DNA from 2 places in the Thermaerobacter litoralis genome. Region 1 is predicted to be linked to the other one. Evidence: riboswitches for the same ligand, from Rfam matches in the RefSeq annotation. Region 1 holds a riboswitch; the other holds the start of a gene.

Region 1 (6,926 bases):
TGACCCGCATCATGAAGGTGCCGACCTTGGGCTTGTCGTGGTAGAGCCCCCACCACTGCAGGCGGAGGATGTCGTCCTCCGGCACGTCCTCGTAGTGGGTGGCCGCGAGCCGCGGCAGCTCGTCCAGCAGGTCGAAGGGCAGCTTCTCGTGCTTGACCCGCTCGACGTAGTTGCGCCGGCGGACCTCCTCCCAGGTCAGGGGCCGCCGCTCCCGCCGCGCCCTGCCCGGCCGGTGGCCCGCGGCGGCCGCCGGCGATGCCGGGTCCGGCGAGGGCTCGGTACGGGCCGGGCCGCCGGGCGGGACGGGGCCGGCGGGATGACCGGGACGGGTCGGGTCGGACGGCCGGTTGGAACCGTTCATGGCGGTCACCTCCTGGCGATCTCGGCCGGGGAGCCCAGCGGTGCCGGTTGCTGGTCCCGCGGGGCCCAGGGCGGGTCCTCGGGCGGTGCCGGTTCGTCCGCCCAGGCGGCCACCGGACCGATCACCCACACCGCCGGCGCCTCCACGGCGACCTGGCCGGCGGCCACGGCGCCCAGGGTCGCCCGGACCACCCGCTGCTGGGGCCAGCCGGCCCACTCCACGAAGGCGCAGGGCTCGCCGGGCGGCCGCCCGGCCTCGATCAGGGCCTGGGCGGTCGCCTGGCGGTTCGCCACGCCCATCAACACCACCAGGGTGTCGGCCGCCGCGAGCCGCGCCCAATCCTGGGACGAACCGGCCTGGCAGTGGCCGCTGGCCACGGTGAAGGACGACGCCACCCCGCGCAGGGTCAGGGGGATCCCCGCCAGGGCCGGGGCGGCCACCGCCGAGGTCACGCCGGGCACCACCTGGACGGGGATGCCGCGGCGGCGGAGGGCGGCCAGTTCCTCCCCACCCCGGCCAAAGACCATGGGATCGCCGCCCTTGAGCCGCACCACCACCCGGTGGCGCCGGGCCCGGTCGGCCAGCAGCTCGATGATGGCGTCCTGGCTGCAGGGCGGCGCCGCCTCGCCCGACCCCGCGTGCCGGGGCGCCTTGCCGACGGGGATGCGCTCGGCGCCGGGCCTCACCCGGGCCAGGATGGCCGGCGACACCAGCCGGTCGTAGAGGACGCAGTCGGCCTCGGCCAGCAGCCGGGCGGCCCGCAGGGTGAGGAGCTCGGGGTCACCGGGGCCGGCGCCCACCAGGTAGACGGTGCCGGGGCCGTCCCGGTGCGGCCGGCCGCTCGCCGGCGCCTGCGGCGGATCAGCCGGGGCCGCAGGCGGGGCCGCGGCCGGCGGGGCGGGTTGGATGTGGTTCGCCGCCGCCGCGTCCAGCAGGTCTTCCAGGAGCCGCCGGGCCCCCGGCTCGTCGCCGTGGCGGATCCGCTCGAGCCCCTCAGAGTCCACCATGCGGTACCAGAGGGCCCGGCGCTGCTCTGGATCGGGGATGCGGGCGGTCACCGCCGGGCGCATCGAGCCCAGCAGGGCGACCCAGGCGGCGTACTCGGGCCCCAGCTCCCGGGCCAGCCGGTCCCGCAGCCGGGCGGCCAGCGCCGGGCTCTTGCCGCCCGTGCCGATGGCCACCACCAGGTCCCCCTGGCGGTGGACGGCGGGCAGGATGAAGCTGCAGTGGGGCGGGTCGTCGACGGCGTTGAGCCACAGGTGACGGCGGTCGGCTTCGTCGCGGATCTGCCGGTTGAGGCTGGGATCCTCGGTGGCCGCGATCACCAGCATGAAGCCGTCCAGGTCGCCGGGCCGGTAGTCCCGCCGAATCCAGCGGATCCGGCCCTCGGCCGCCCAGCGGGCCAGGGCCTCGGTGCCGTCTGCGGCGATCAGCGTCACCCGAGCCCCGGCGGCCAGCAGCCCCCGCACCTTGGCCTCCGCTTCGCCGCCTCCGCCCAGCACGACGCACGGCCGGTCCCGCAGGTCGAGCATGACGGGGTAGTAGGGAATGGAACCGGGCGTGATGCCATCCCGTTCCGGAGCCAGCGCATCGGTATGCATCGGTGTTCCTCCCGCCCGCGTCGCTCTCCATCCCGATCCCGGGGGGCCATGGGCTGCGACCGGTGCGCTCTATTCCTTAAAAATACGAGTGAGTTAATTAACTTAGTCTCCATTGAAGGGCGCCGGGCGGCTCGTGTCAAGGTCCTGCAAATTCGGCCATGGCCCGGCAGGAGTTCCCGTCCGGGTCCCGAATAGCAGTTCCCAACGCCCGGGCCGGATCCCGTGGGGGCTCCCACAACCCGGCGCCCGGGCGCCATACAGCCCGACAGCAGCACCCTATCGAGAGTGGCCGAGGGACGGGCCCGATGACGCCACGGCAACCGGCCGCCGGACGGCAGCGGCACGGTGCCAATTCCCGCGGGAGGCGGCTCCCGGGAGATAGGGAAAGGCGAGCCACCCTCTCCCCCTCCCGGAGGGGGTTTTTCATTTCGTGCCGGCCCCTTGGACCCACCGTGGACGCCGGCAGAGGAGGCGAGGATGGATGGCGCTGGCGACGAACCTGGGCTTTCCCCGCATCGGCGCGGGGCGGGAGCTGAAGCAGGCCCTGGAGGCCTACTGGGACGGCCAGATCCCGGCCGGCGAGCTGCTCCGCACGGCGGCCGCCCTGCGCCGCCGCCACTGGGAGCTGCAGCGGCAGGCGGGGATCGACGTGGTGCCGGCCGGGGACTTCTCCCTCTACGACCACGTGCTGGATACCGCCTGCATGGTGGGCGCCGTCCCCGCCCGTTACGGGTGGGATCCGGCGGGCGGCGGCGAGGTCCCGCTGGACGTCTACTTCGCCATGGCCCGGGGGACGCCCGGCCAGGGCGTACCGGCTCTGGAGATGACCAAGTGGTTCGACACCAACTACCACTACATCGTGCCGGAGCTGGCGCCGGACCAGACCTTCCGCCTGGCCTCCCGCAAGGTGGTGGAGGAGTTCCGCGAGGCCCGGGCCCTGGGCTTGGCGGCCCGCCCGGTGCTTCTGGGGCCGGTGAGCTTCCTGCTGCTGGCCAAGGTGCGGGAGGCGGCGGGCGTCCCCTCCGGCGCCCGGCTTGCCCTGCTGGACGGCCTCCTGCCCGTTTACGGGCAGGTGCTGCGGGAGCTCCAGGCCGCCGGGGCCACCTGGGTCCAGCTGGATGAGCCCTTCCTGGCCCTCGACCTGGACGAACCGGCCCGGGCCGCCTTCCGGCGGGCCTACGCCGCGCTGGCCCAGGCGGCCCCCGGCCTGAAGCTGTTCCTGGCCACCTACTTCGAGGGGCTGCGGGACAACCTGGAGCTGGCCCTGAGCCTGCCCGTGCAGGCCCTGCACCTGGACCTGGTGCGGGATCCCGGCCAGCTGGAGCAGGTGCTCGCGGCCGGCGTGCCGCCGACCCTGCACCTCTCCCTGGGAGTGGTCGACGGCCGCAACGTCTGGCGGGCCGACCTGGAGGCGGCCCTGGAGGTCTTGGAGCGGGCCCGGCAGGCGCTGGGGCCCGAGCGGATCTTCGTCGCCCCCTCCTGCTCCCTGCTGCACGTGCCCATCGACCTGGAGCTGGAGACGGCGTTCGACCCGGAGATCAAGGGCTGGCTGGCCTTCGCGAAGCAGAAGCTGGAAGAGGTGGCCGTCCTCACCCGCGCCCTGAACGAAGGCCGGGCGGCGGTTGCCGGCGCCCTGGCCGCCAGCCGGGCGGCGGTGGCGGCCCGCCTTGGCTCGCCGCGGCGGACCCGGCCCGAGGTGCAGGCGCGGCTGGCCCGGCTCGGTCCCGGCGATGCCCGCCGGCGGTCGCCGGCCCCCGAGCGGCGCCAGCGCCAGCGGCAGCGCCTCGGGTTGCCGGTTCTTCCCACCACCACCATCGGGTCGTTCCCCCAGACGCCGGAGCTGCGGCGGCTGCGGGCCCGCTGGCGCCGGGGCGAGATCGACGACGCCACCTACGAGGCGGGCCTGCGGGACGAGATCCGGCGGGTGATCCGGCTGCAGGAGGAGCTGGGGCTAGACGTGCTGGTCCACGGCGAGCCCGAGCGCAACGACATGGTGGAGTACTTCGCCGAGCAGCTGGAGGGCTTCGCCTTCACCCGCCACGGCTGGGTCCAGAGCTACGGCAGCCGCTGCGTCAAGCCGCCCATCCTCTACGGCGACGTGGCCCGGCCCGGCCCCATGACGGTGAAGTGGATCACCTACGCCCAGTCCCTGACGGACCGGCCGGTCAAGGGCATGTTGACGGGGCCCGTCACCATCCTGCAGTGGTCCTTCGTCCGCGACGACCAGCCGCGGGAGGTGACCTGCCGCCAGATCGCCCTGGCCATCCGCGACGAGGTCCAGGACCTGGAGGCGGCGGGGATCCGGGTCATCCAGATCGACGAACCGGCCTTCCGCGAGGCCATGCCCCTGCGCCGGGCGGATCAGCCGGCCTACCTGGCCTGGGCCACCGAGTGCTTCCGCCTGGCCACCGGCGGCGTGGGGGACGAGACCCAGATCCAGACCCACATGTGCTACGCGGAGTTCAACGACATCCTGGACGCCATCGCCGCCCTGGACGCCGACGTGATCCTGATCGAGGCCTCCCGGTCGGGGATGGAGCTGCTGGACGCCTTCGTGGAGCACCGCTACCCCAGCGACATCGGCCCCGGCGTGTACGACATCCACTCGCCCCGGGTGCCGCCGGTGGAGGAGATCAAGGTTCTGCTGCGCAAGGCGGCGGCGGTCCTGGATCCCGGCCAGCTGTGGGTGAACCCCGACTGCGGCCTCAAGACCCGCCGCTATCAGGAGGTGGAACCGGCCCTGCGGCACATGGTCCAGGCGGCCCGGGAGCTGCGGGAGGAGGGGCTGGCGGCCGCGGCGGCCGGCAGCCGGTGACGGCGGCCCCTTGAGCGGGCCGGGCTGTCCCGGTCGGGTTCGTCCGGCGTCCTGGCTTGACAACGATCGACAACGGGCCGGCGACGTTAGCGGTCCAACGGCAAGGCCTTCCCGGTGGGGGAAGGCCTTTTTGTGCAATGGAGTCAACAGGCGCTGGCCAAATGGGTGAACCCTGTCGAATGATTTCAGGTGATTTAGATGGGTTACAGTTTCACGGCGGGCTCGTTCGTGACCATTCTTTTTTGTCCGTGCCCATACCATAAAAAGGTCAAGCCCAACGAATTCCCTAATTACTAAACGTCCATTCAGTCGGTCTGGGGGAGGGGGAGCATGCAGCGCAAGGCACAGGCCCGCCGCTGGCGACGGCCGGTGGCCTGGGTGGCCGGCGTGGCCCTGGTGGTGGCGGTCGCGGGCGTCGGGCTGGAGGGGTGGCGATCGACGGCGCTGGCGGCCGGTCCGCGCCTGCCCGGGTCGGACAAGGTCCTGGAGACGACCCAGGGGCTTCTGGCCACCGGCGGTAACACCGCCCGGGATGCCGCGGGCGAGGCCACGGCGACGGTGACCGCAGCGGCCGGGACCCTGTCCGGGGCGGCGGAGACCGTGACCGGGACGGTGAGTGGCGCGGCCGGTGCGGTGACGGCGACGGCCGGTCCGGTCCTGGACCAGGCGGCGCAGGGGGCGGACCAGGCCGGCGAGACGGCGGAGCAGCTGGGCAGCGCCCTGACCGGCGGCTCGGCCGGCGACGCGGTCGCGGGGACGCTGACCCAGGTCGGGCAGGCCGCCGGTGAGGCGGCCGGGACCCTGGCCGGGGAGGAGGCCGGATCCCTGGTCCAGGGCGTGGCGGAGACCGCCGCCGGTGCGGCCGGTACGGCGGTGAACACCTTGACGGGGACCGCCCAGACCCTCCTGCCGTCCTCCGGCAGCGGCGGGGAAGAGGGTGGCGACCAGGACGGCGGACCGTCCCTCAACCTGCAGATCGGGGACGAGAACGTGGAGGTCAGCCTGGACGGCGGGCTGCACATCCGCCCCGATCCCACCGGCGGGCTCCTTTCGGGCGGCGGGGAGCAGGAGAGCGGCCCCGGCAGCGGCGGCGGAGCCGGTTCGTCCGGTGAGGGGGACGGGGAGCCGGGGCGGGTCGATCTGCCGACGGGGGCCATCACCGGCCTTATCTGCGACGCCTTGAGCGGGCTGCCCATCCCCGGCGCCACCGTGTCGGTGGAGGAGGACCGGGGCGTCGACCTGGGCGTGGCCAAGACCGACCTGGGCGGTCGCTTCAGCCTGGACATCGGCCGGAGCGAGGGCGGCCGGCTGACCATCACGGCCAGCGCCGGTGGCTACACCGTGGCCACGGCGGGCCCCATCAGCCTGGGTCCCGACGGCACCGCCACGGTCAAGGTGTGCCTGCAGCGGGCCAGCACGGGGCCGGAGAACCCGCCGGGCGACAACCCCGGGGACGGGGAGGACGGCGGTCCCACCCCGCCGGCCGGCGGCAACCCGGGACCTGGGCCGGGACCGGGCTCGGGCGGATCTGGTGGCTCGGGCGGCTCCGGCGGCGGCCCGGGCGGCGGCGCCGGCGGTTCCGGCGGGGGCGGCTGGGGAGACCTGCCCTTCACCGGTGGAAACGGGCTGGCCTTCCTGCTGGCGGGTACCCTGGCGGCCGGGGCCGGCCTGGCCCTCCGCCGCTGGGCGATCCGCACCGGGGCGATGGCCCGGGCGGCCGGCCCGCAGCTGGACGCGGCGGCCGACGGCAAGGCCCCGGCCCTTGAACCGCCGGTTGGGGGCCGACCCGTTCCCTGACAGGTCCGTACAGATTCCGTTCGGTTGGGAGGCGGAGGCGCCGTGGCAAGGGGGTCTCGACGCCGCGGGTGGGCAGCCCTTCTGGGCTGGGTCCTCATCGGGGCGGGCGCGGCCCTGGCCACGGCGCCTGCCCTGCAGGGGGCCTACGGGGCCGGCTGGCAGGCCCACCTGCGGGCGCAGCTGGCGGTGGAACGGGGCGGGGGCGGCCTGGCGCCGCCGGCCGGTCCCTGGCCGGGGCCGGCCGCGGGGCCTGGCGAGCCGGGGGGCGCCGGGAGCGCGGGCCGGCCGGAGGCACTACCGGGCGGGCCGGGGGGCAGCGGTGAAGGCCCGGCCGGCGGCGGCGGGGTTGCGC
Region 2 (6,926 bases), on a different contig from region 1:
GGCACCGGCTCCCCCTGGACGTCCAGGTTGACGCCGATCCCCGCCACCACGTACTCGGCGCCGTGGGGATGGGTGACGGTCTCCAGCAGGATGCCGGCGATCTTGCGGTCGTCGACCAGCACGTCGTTGGGCCACTTGACGGCCACGGGCCGGCCGGCCAGGAGCTCGACGGCCTCGGCCACGGCCGTGGCCACGGCCAGGGTCAGCAGGGGCAGCCGCTCGGGGGGAAGGGTGGGGCGGAGGATGAGGGACATCCACAGCCCGCCGGGCGGGCTCCACCAAAAGCGGCGCAGGCGGCCGCGGCCGGCCACCTGGCGGCCGGCGACCACGACGGTCCCCTCCGGCGCCCCGCCTTCGGCCAGCCGCCGGGCCACGTCGTTGGTCGAACCCACCTCCGGGTACCAGTGGACGGTGTGGCCCAGCCGCGACCCCAGCCGCCGCGCCTCCAGCAGCTCGGGGACGAACCGGCGGGCCGCCAGCTCCCGGGCAGCCCCGGGATCGAGGGTGTAGCCGTGGTGCGGCCGGCCTTCCACCGGCCAGCCGTCCCGGCGCAGGGATTCGATGTGCTTCCACAGGGCCGTGCGGCTGATGCCCAACCGGCCGGCCAGGTCCGCACCCGAAACGGGCCCGCCGCCGGCGGCCAGAAGGGCGGCCAGCACCCGGCTGCGGGCGCGGGCGGCCGGGGCGGGATCGGGTGCCGGTGACAACTCCTTCGCGGGCATGGCGTCGCCTCCCGGCAACACCATACCACGGCCGAGGGCCGGCGCTCGCAGGCCCCGCGCCGCAACGGGACCCTAGCGGTCGGCGTCGGCGGGGTGGACCACCAGGACCCCGCGCATCCCCTTCTCGTAGTGGCCGGGCATGTGGCAGGCCAGCTCAAAGCGGCCCGGCACGTCGGCGTTGAAGATCAGCCGCACGCTGGTTCCCGGCCGGAGTCCGGCCACCTCCAGGCCGTAGCCGCCGATCTCCAGCTCGTGTTCCTCCCGTCCGGTGTTGATCAGGGTCAGCCGCACCCGGGTCCCCTGGCGGACTTCGATCACCGCCGGTTCATAGGCGTACTCCGTCAGGCGGATCACCCGGTCGGCCGTGGGCCGCCCCGGCGCGGTGACGCCGGCCACCGGCTCCTGGGCCCGGCGGAGGTGGAGTCCCAGGGCGCCCGCCAGCAAGGCGGCCGAGACCAGCAGGGCGATCACCGAGCGGGTGGCCGGCCCGGGTGCAGCCCCGTCGGACACGACGGCACCTCCTTCAAGGGGGCCGGCCCGGCCGGTCGGGGACCGGCCGGGTTCCTTCCGGGACCAATGTATGCCATCCGGTGGCCCTTCCATTCGGGGCCGGGCGCCCCTTTTCGCGGGCCGGCGCGGGCCGGCGCGCGGGCCGGCGCGTCCTTTTGGGGCCCGGGGAGGAGCGGCGACCGGCCGGGCGAACCATGACCATGGTTGACGGGAAGCCCGCGGCCGGCGGCGGCTCGGGCTTCGCCCCGCCGGGCCGGCCCGAGGCCCGGCGGGAACGGGCGAGGAGGGGGTTGGATGGGCAGGGCGGCGGGTGGGGGACGAACCGGCGGGGCGCCGGCGGGCGGCGGGCGGTCTGGGGCCCGGGGGCCGGCGCCGGAACGCCGGGACCCCCGGCACCAGGAGGCGGATAGGCCAGCGGCGGACCCGGGCCGGGGCCCCGGCCGGTCCCGGGAGGCCGGCCGGCGGCCGGAGCCGGCCGGGTTGCCCGCCGGCCTGCCCGCCTACACCGTCCGGGTCAGCGCCCGGGCGCGCCGGGTGCGGCTGGTCCTCTCGCCGGCCGACGGCCTGGTGGTCGTGGTGCCGCGGGGCTATGCGCTCCACCGGGTGCCCCAGGTGGTCGCCCAGCACGCGGGGTGGATCCAGCGGGCCCGGCGCCGCCTGGAGGAAGAGGCGCGCCGGGCCGGCGGCAGCGGCAACGCCCCACCGGAGCCGGCGCCCGGTCTACCGGCCGCCCCGCCGAGCCCGCCGGCCTGGGTATGGTTGCGGGCCCTGGGCGAGGTGTGGCTCGTGGGGGGCGCGCCCGGCCCGGAGCCGGCCGTGCCGTCCCGCCGGCCCCCGGCGGCCGGGCCGGCCGCGGGCGGGCCGGTGACGCCCTCCTCACCGCCCGCGGCGCCGGCGCCCCCCGCCGGGGCGGGGACCCCCGGGTTCTGGCCGGCCGGCCCGGCCGCCGCGGCCCTCCCCCAAGAGGTACCGGTGGCGGGCCGGATCACGCTGCCCGCCGGTGCCCTGGAACGGGGACCGGCCGCCTGGGCCCCGCCCCTGCGGGCCTGGCTGGCGCGGCGGGCCCGGGCCACCCTGCTGCCCTGGCTTGAGGCCCTGGCCCGGGAGCGGGGCTTCCGGCTGGCCGGTGCGTCCGTCGGGTGTCCCAAGACCCGGTGGGGAAGCTGCTCGGCGACCCGTCACATCCGGCTCAGCCTGAAGCTCCTGTTCCTGCCGCCGGAGCTGGTCGAGCACGTGCTGATCCACGAGCTGTGCCACACGGTCCACCTGCACCACGGGCCGGCCTTCTGGGGGCTGGTGGCCCGCCACGATCCTCGGGCGGCGGAGAACCGCCGCCACCTGCGGGCGGCGTGGAGCTACGTGCCGGCCTGGTTGCGGCCCGCCCGGTCCATCGGGCCCTCGGTGGCCGACGGCGAGGTGCCCCTCCCCTAGCAGCCCGTGTAGTAATGCCATTGGCTCCCAAAGCCGCTCGTCTTTGAAAACGTCAGACGCCTTAGGACATTCCGTCCAGCTGGCGTACTGGTTGCACTTCCTGACTGGCGAGCGCCTGGATTTCCGTCATACGCTGCCGTACATCATTAGGTAGCGGCACGTACATCAGGGAAATGCCCGGGGCCAGCCTGCCGCGAAGGTGCTTCTCCATGATCCCAAAAAACTCTTCACTTGTCAGAACGAGGATGCGTATGGGAGCGTCGATAAGCGTGAGGTAGTATAGCTCGGCTACCGCTGCGTTTATCTTGCCCGCTGGCTTCTTCCCTCCGGAGGTCTTGCCCGAAGCGGACTTGATCGATGCCACTACTCTGCCGTCGTCGGAGACCGCGTCGAATTCGTGGGTGCCACCGGCGACGAGCTTTAGTACCCGGGACTTGAATGGCACCCCAAATTGCTGGGCGAGGTGCTGACGTACGACATCTTCCACGACCCGCTTGAGGTAAAGGGTGTTGGCCATCGGGACGACCACCTTTTTGGAGTTGACCCGCTTTGGAGTTGACCCGGTTTCGTGGACAGGTTGAGGCTTACGCGACAACCCCTTCCTGTGAATGAGTCTTTCGCTCCTGCTGCCAACGGTCCTCGTACTCGTCGGGCGAGAGGGAACCAAGGGCCGAGGGACGCCGCTACCGGTTGTAGAACCCTTCGACGTACTCGAAGATCGCCATGCGGCAGTTGATCCCGTGTGGGCCAGGCTTGGCGGTCGAGGAGCTCCCGTTGCAGGGGCGCGTCGAAACTCTCCGCCATCGCGTTGTCCAGCGCATCGCCCACAGGACCCATTGATCCGGCGATGCCCAGGGCCTCCAAGCGACGGGTGAACGCTAACGAGGTGTCCTATGCCCCATGGTCGGCGTGGTGGATCAGGGCGGGCCCTGGCCGGCGACGCCGCACCGCCATGGTAACGGCGTCCACCAGCAACTCCGCGACGGGCCGGTCCCCCCATGGCCCAGCCACCACGGCACGGGAGAAGGCATCGATGCTACGTGAGGTCTGCCACCCATATCCGGTTGGGGGCATCGGGCACAAACTCCCGATGCAGCCGGTCGGGGGTCGACCGGGCGGCGGGGATCCCGGCGGGTGATCCCCCGGGTCCGGCGCCGGTGCACGCCACAGAGCCCCATGGCCCGCATTAGCCGGGCGACCCGCTTCCGACCCCAGCGGACCCCATGCGTCCACCGCAGCTCTCAATGGGTGCGGGGCGCACCATCCGTGCCCCGGCGGAACTCGGGAGGGTCCGGCGGCTTGGTGGCCGGCATGGGGATCACCCTTTCCGGGGCTTACGCCCCAAGTGCCGGGGTGTCCACGAAACCGGGGCAAGTCCAGTGCGAGTCACCTCCGGGATGTGGACTGGCTACCAATCCCTTGGCTCGCCAACCGCCTTTCCCTTCTGGGACCCACACTCTTCAGCCCAGAGCCAGGAGGTCGTTGACCTCCCCGCCCGGGCATGCTAGCATCACTCTCAACAGCCACAACAGAGCGCGTCTGCTCTCTTATCCAGAGTGGCGGAGGGACTGGCCCGATGAAGCCCGGCAACCGCCGGCCGCGCCGCAGCGGCCGGTAAGGTGCCAACTCCTGCAGGATCCGGCCGGATCCTGAGAGATGAGAGGGCGCCGGAACTCCTTTCGGCCCTTCCCTCTCGGGAGGGGTAATTTCGTATCCGGAACCCCTTCGGGGAGCGGGCGCGGGAGGGAGGGGGACGCGGTGATCCCCTGTCGCGGCCGTGTGGACATCGGGCCGCTGCAGCTGGAGCTGGGCGGCCACCTGCCCCGGGTCGAACTGGCCTTCGAGACCTGGGGGCGCTGGGATCCCCGGCGGCAGAACGCCGTCCTCATCTGCCACGCCCTGACCGGCGACGCCCACGTCGCCGCCCACGACCCCGCCGACCGCCCGGGCTGGTGGGAGGAGGCGGTGGGCCCGGGCAAGCCCATCGACACCCGCCGCTGGTTCGTCCTGTGCAGTAACGTCCTGGGGGGCTGCTACGGGTCGACCGGGCCTTCCAGCCCCATGGCGCCGGGGGCCGGTCCCTGGGGCGGGCGCTTCCCCACCATCACCGTCCGCGACATGGTCCACGCCCAGCGCCGCCTGCTGGACGCCCTGGGCATCCAGCGGCTCGCCCTGGTGGTGGGCGGCTCGCTGGGCGGCATGCAAGCCCTGGAGTGGGCCTTCACCTATCCCGACCGGGTCGACGCGGTGGCGGTGCTGGCCGCTCCGCCCGCCGCCTCGCCCCATGCCATCGCCTGGAACGAGGTCCAGCGCCAGGCCATCTTCGCCGATCCGGCCTGGCAGGGCGGGGATTACCCCAGCGAGCAGCCGCCGCGCCGGGGACTGGCGCTGGCCCGCATGCTGGCGATGACCACCTACCGCGGTCGCGAGGAGTGGGCCCTGCGCTTCGGCCGGGCCGAGGTGCCGCCGGGGACCGATCCGGTGGCCGAGCGGCTGGGCGGTTACGCCACCGCCGCCCGTTCCGGCGCTGAAGCCTTCCGGTTCCAGATCGAGAGCTACTTGCACTACCAGGGGGAGAAGCTGGTGCGCCGCTTCGATCCGGCCACGTACGTGACCTTGACCCGGGCCATGGACCTGCACGACGTGGGCCGGGACCGCGGGGGCCTGGAGGCCGCGGCCGGCCGGGTGCAGAGCCGGGTCTACGTCCTCGGCATCACCTCGGACCTGCTCTACCCGGTGGACGAGCAGCGGCCCCTGGTGCGGGCCCTGCGCCGGGCGGGCAAGGACGTCGCCTGGCACGTCTGGCGGGCCCCCTGGGGCCACGACAGCTTCCTGGTCGACGCGGCGGGTGTGGCCCGGCGGGTCATGACCTGGCTGGAGGAACCGGCCGCCTCGCCGGCGGCCCCGCCCGGCGCGGTGGCCGCCGTGGGGGAGGGGCGCCCGTGAGGGGTCCCGTGGTGGCGCTGCTGGGTTTGGGCACCGTGGGCAGCGCCGTGGCGCAGCGGCTGCTGGATCCACCCCCCTGGCTGGTCGAGCGGCTGGGCGGCGTGCCGCGGCTCAAGGGGGCGCTGGTGCGCCACCCGGATAAACCGCGGGCCGCCGCCGTCGACCCCGCCCTGCTGACCACCGACCCGGAGCGGCTCTTGGCCGATCCGGAGGTCGACGTGGTGATCGAGCTGATCGGAGGGGTCGAGCCCGCCCGCCGCTACGTGCTCCAGGCCCTGGAGGCCGGGCGTCACGTCATCACGGCCAACAAGGCCCTGCTGGCTGAGTCCCTGGCCCCCCTGGTGGCCGTCGCCCGCCGGTCGGGGGTGGAACTGGCCTTCGAGGGGGCCGTGGCCGGGGGCGTGCCCATCATCCGGCCGCTGCTGCGGTGCCTGGCCGCCAACCGGGTGCGGCGCCTGCGGGCGGTGCTGAACGGCACCTGCAACTTCGTGCTCACCCTGGTCGAGCAGGGCGCCAGCCTGGACGAGGCGGTGCGGGCGGCCCAGGCCGCGGGCTACGCGGAGGCCGATCCCAGCGACGATCTCTCCGGCCGCGACGCCGCCCGCAAGCTGGCCATCCTGGCGATGCTGGTCACCGGCGAGCCGGTGGACTGGACGAGCGTCGAGCGGCGGGGTCTGGACGACCCGGCCTTCCGCCGGATCCTGGAGGCGGCGCCCGCCGCCGGCCCCGGCCAGGAGGCCCGCTGGCGGCTGGTGGCCACGGCGGAGTGGACCGGGCCCGCGCCCCGGCTGACGGTGCAGCCGGAGCTCTTGCCACCCCACGATCCGCTGCTGCAGGCGGCCGGGGTGGAGAATATGATCCTCATCGAGGCGGATCCGGTGGGCGCCGTGCGCTTCGCCGGGCCGGGGGCCGGCGGCGAGGCCACGGCCAGCGCCGTGCTGGCCGACCTGATCGCCATCTGGCGCGGCGACCGGCTGCCCCTGCCCGCCCTGGACGGCCGGCCCCGGGCGGCAAGCCGGGTGCCGGGCGGCGCCTTCGACAGGGAATGGCAGGATCCGGCCGCGGCGGCGGTTAAACTCAGATTGAGGGAAGGTTGAGCGGGCCGCCGGGCGCGCCCTGGGGCGGGTCCGGCGGGTCCTCCAGGGGGGAGCGGCATGGGCCCCAGGCATCTCGCCCAGTGCTACCGGTGCCGGCGCACCTTTGAGGCGGACCGGCGGGGTGCCCGCTATTGCCCGGATTGTGAGCGGGAGCAGCGGCGCCGGTTCCGCGTGCTGCCCGGGGGCCGGGATCCCCGGGCCCGGGGGGTGGTGCGGCCCG

The links. A riboswitch is a leader RNA that binds a small molecule or an ion and turns the genes downstream of it on or off. The one in region 1 is predicted to bind S-adenosylmethionine.
Region 2: it holds a riboswitch for S-adenosylmethionine, as region 1 does, so the genes downstream of both, metX (homoserine O-acetyltransferase MetX) here and metE (5-methyltetrahydropteroyltriglutamate--homocysteine S-methyltransferase) in region 1, are expected to answer to the same signal.

What each region holds. Positions count from the first base shown of each region.
Region 1 covers NZ_BAAIES010000008.1:410,614-417,539, reverse strand. Annotated here, with positions in the region: gene ACYQ02_RS06945 (nitrite/sulfite reductase) at 1-361, opposite strand, end outside; gene cysG (siroheme synthase CysG) at 367-1,962, opposite strand; SAM riboswitch class I at 2,236-2,347, shown strand; gene metE (5-methyltetrahydropteroyltriglutamate--homocysteine S-methyltransferase) at 2,444-4,777, shown strand; gene ACYQ02_RS06930 (carboxypeptidase-like regulatory domain-containing protein) at 5,108-6,574, shown strand; gene ACYQ02_RS06925 (class E sortase) at 6,617-6,926, shown strand, end outside.
Region 2 covers NZ_BAAIES010000005.1:176,710-183,635, reverse strand. Annotated here, with positions in the region: gene ACYQ02_RS04280 (biotin--[acetyl-CoA-carboxylase] ligase) at 1-722, opposite strand, end outside; gene ACYQ02_RS04275 (cupredoxin domain-containing protein) at 795-1,232, opposite strand; gene ACYQ02_RS04270 (M48 metallopeptidase family protein) at 1,527-2,663, shown strand; gene ACYQ02_RS04265 (hypothetical protein) at 2,725-3,180, opposite strand; gene ACYQ02_RS04260 (helix-turn-helix domain-containing protein) at 3,581-3,901, opposite strand; SAM riboswitch class I at 4,208-4,326, shown strand; gene metX (homoserine O-acetyltransferase MetX) at 4,422-5,609, shown strand; gene ACYQ02_RS04250 (homoserine dehydrogenase) at 5,606-6,706, shown strand; gene ACYQ02_RS04245 (hypothetical protein) at 6,764-6,926, shown strand, end outside.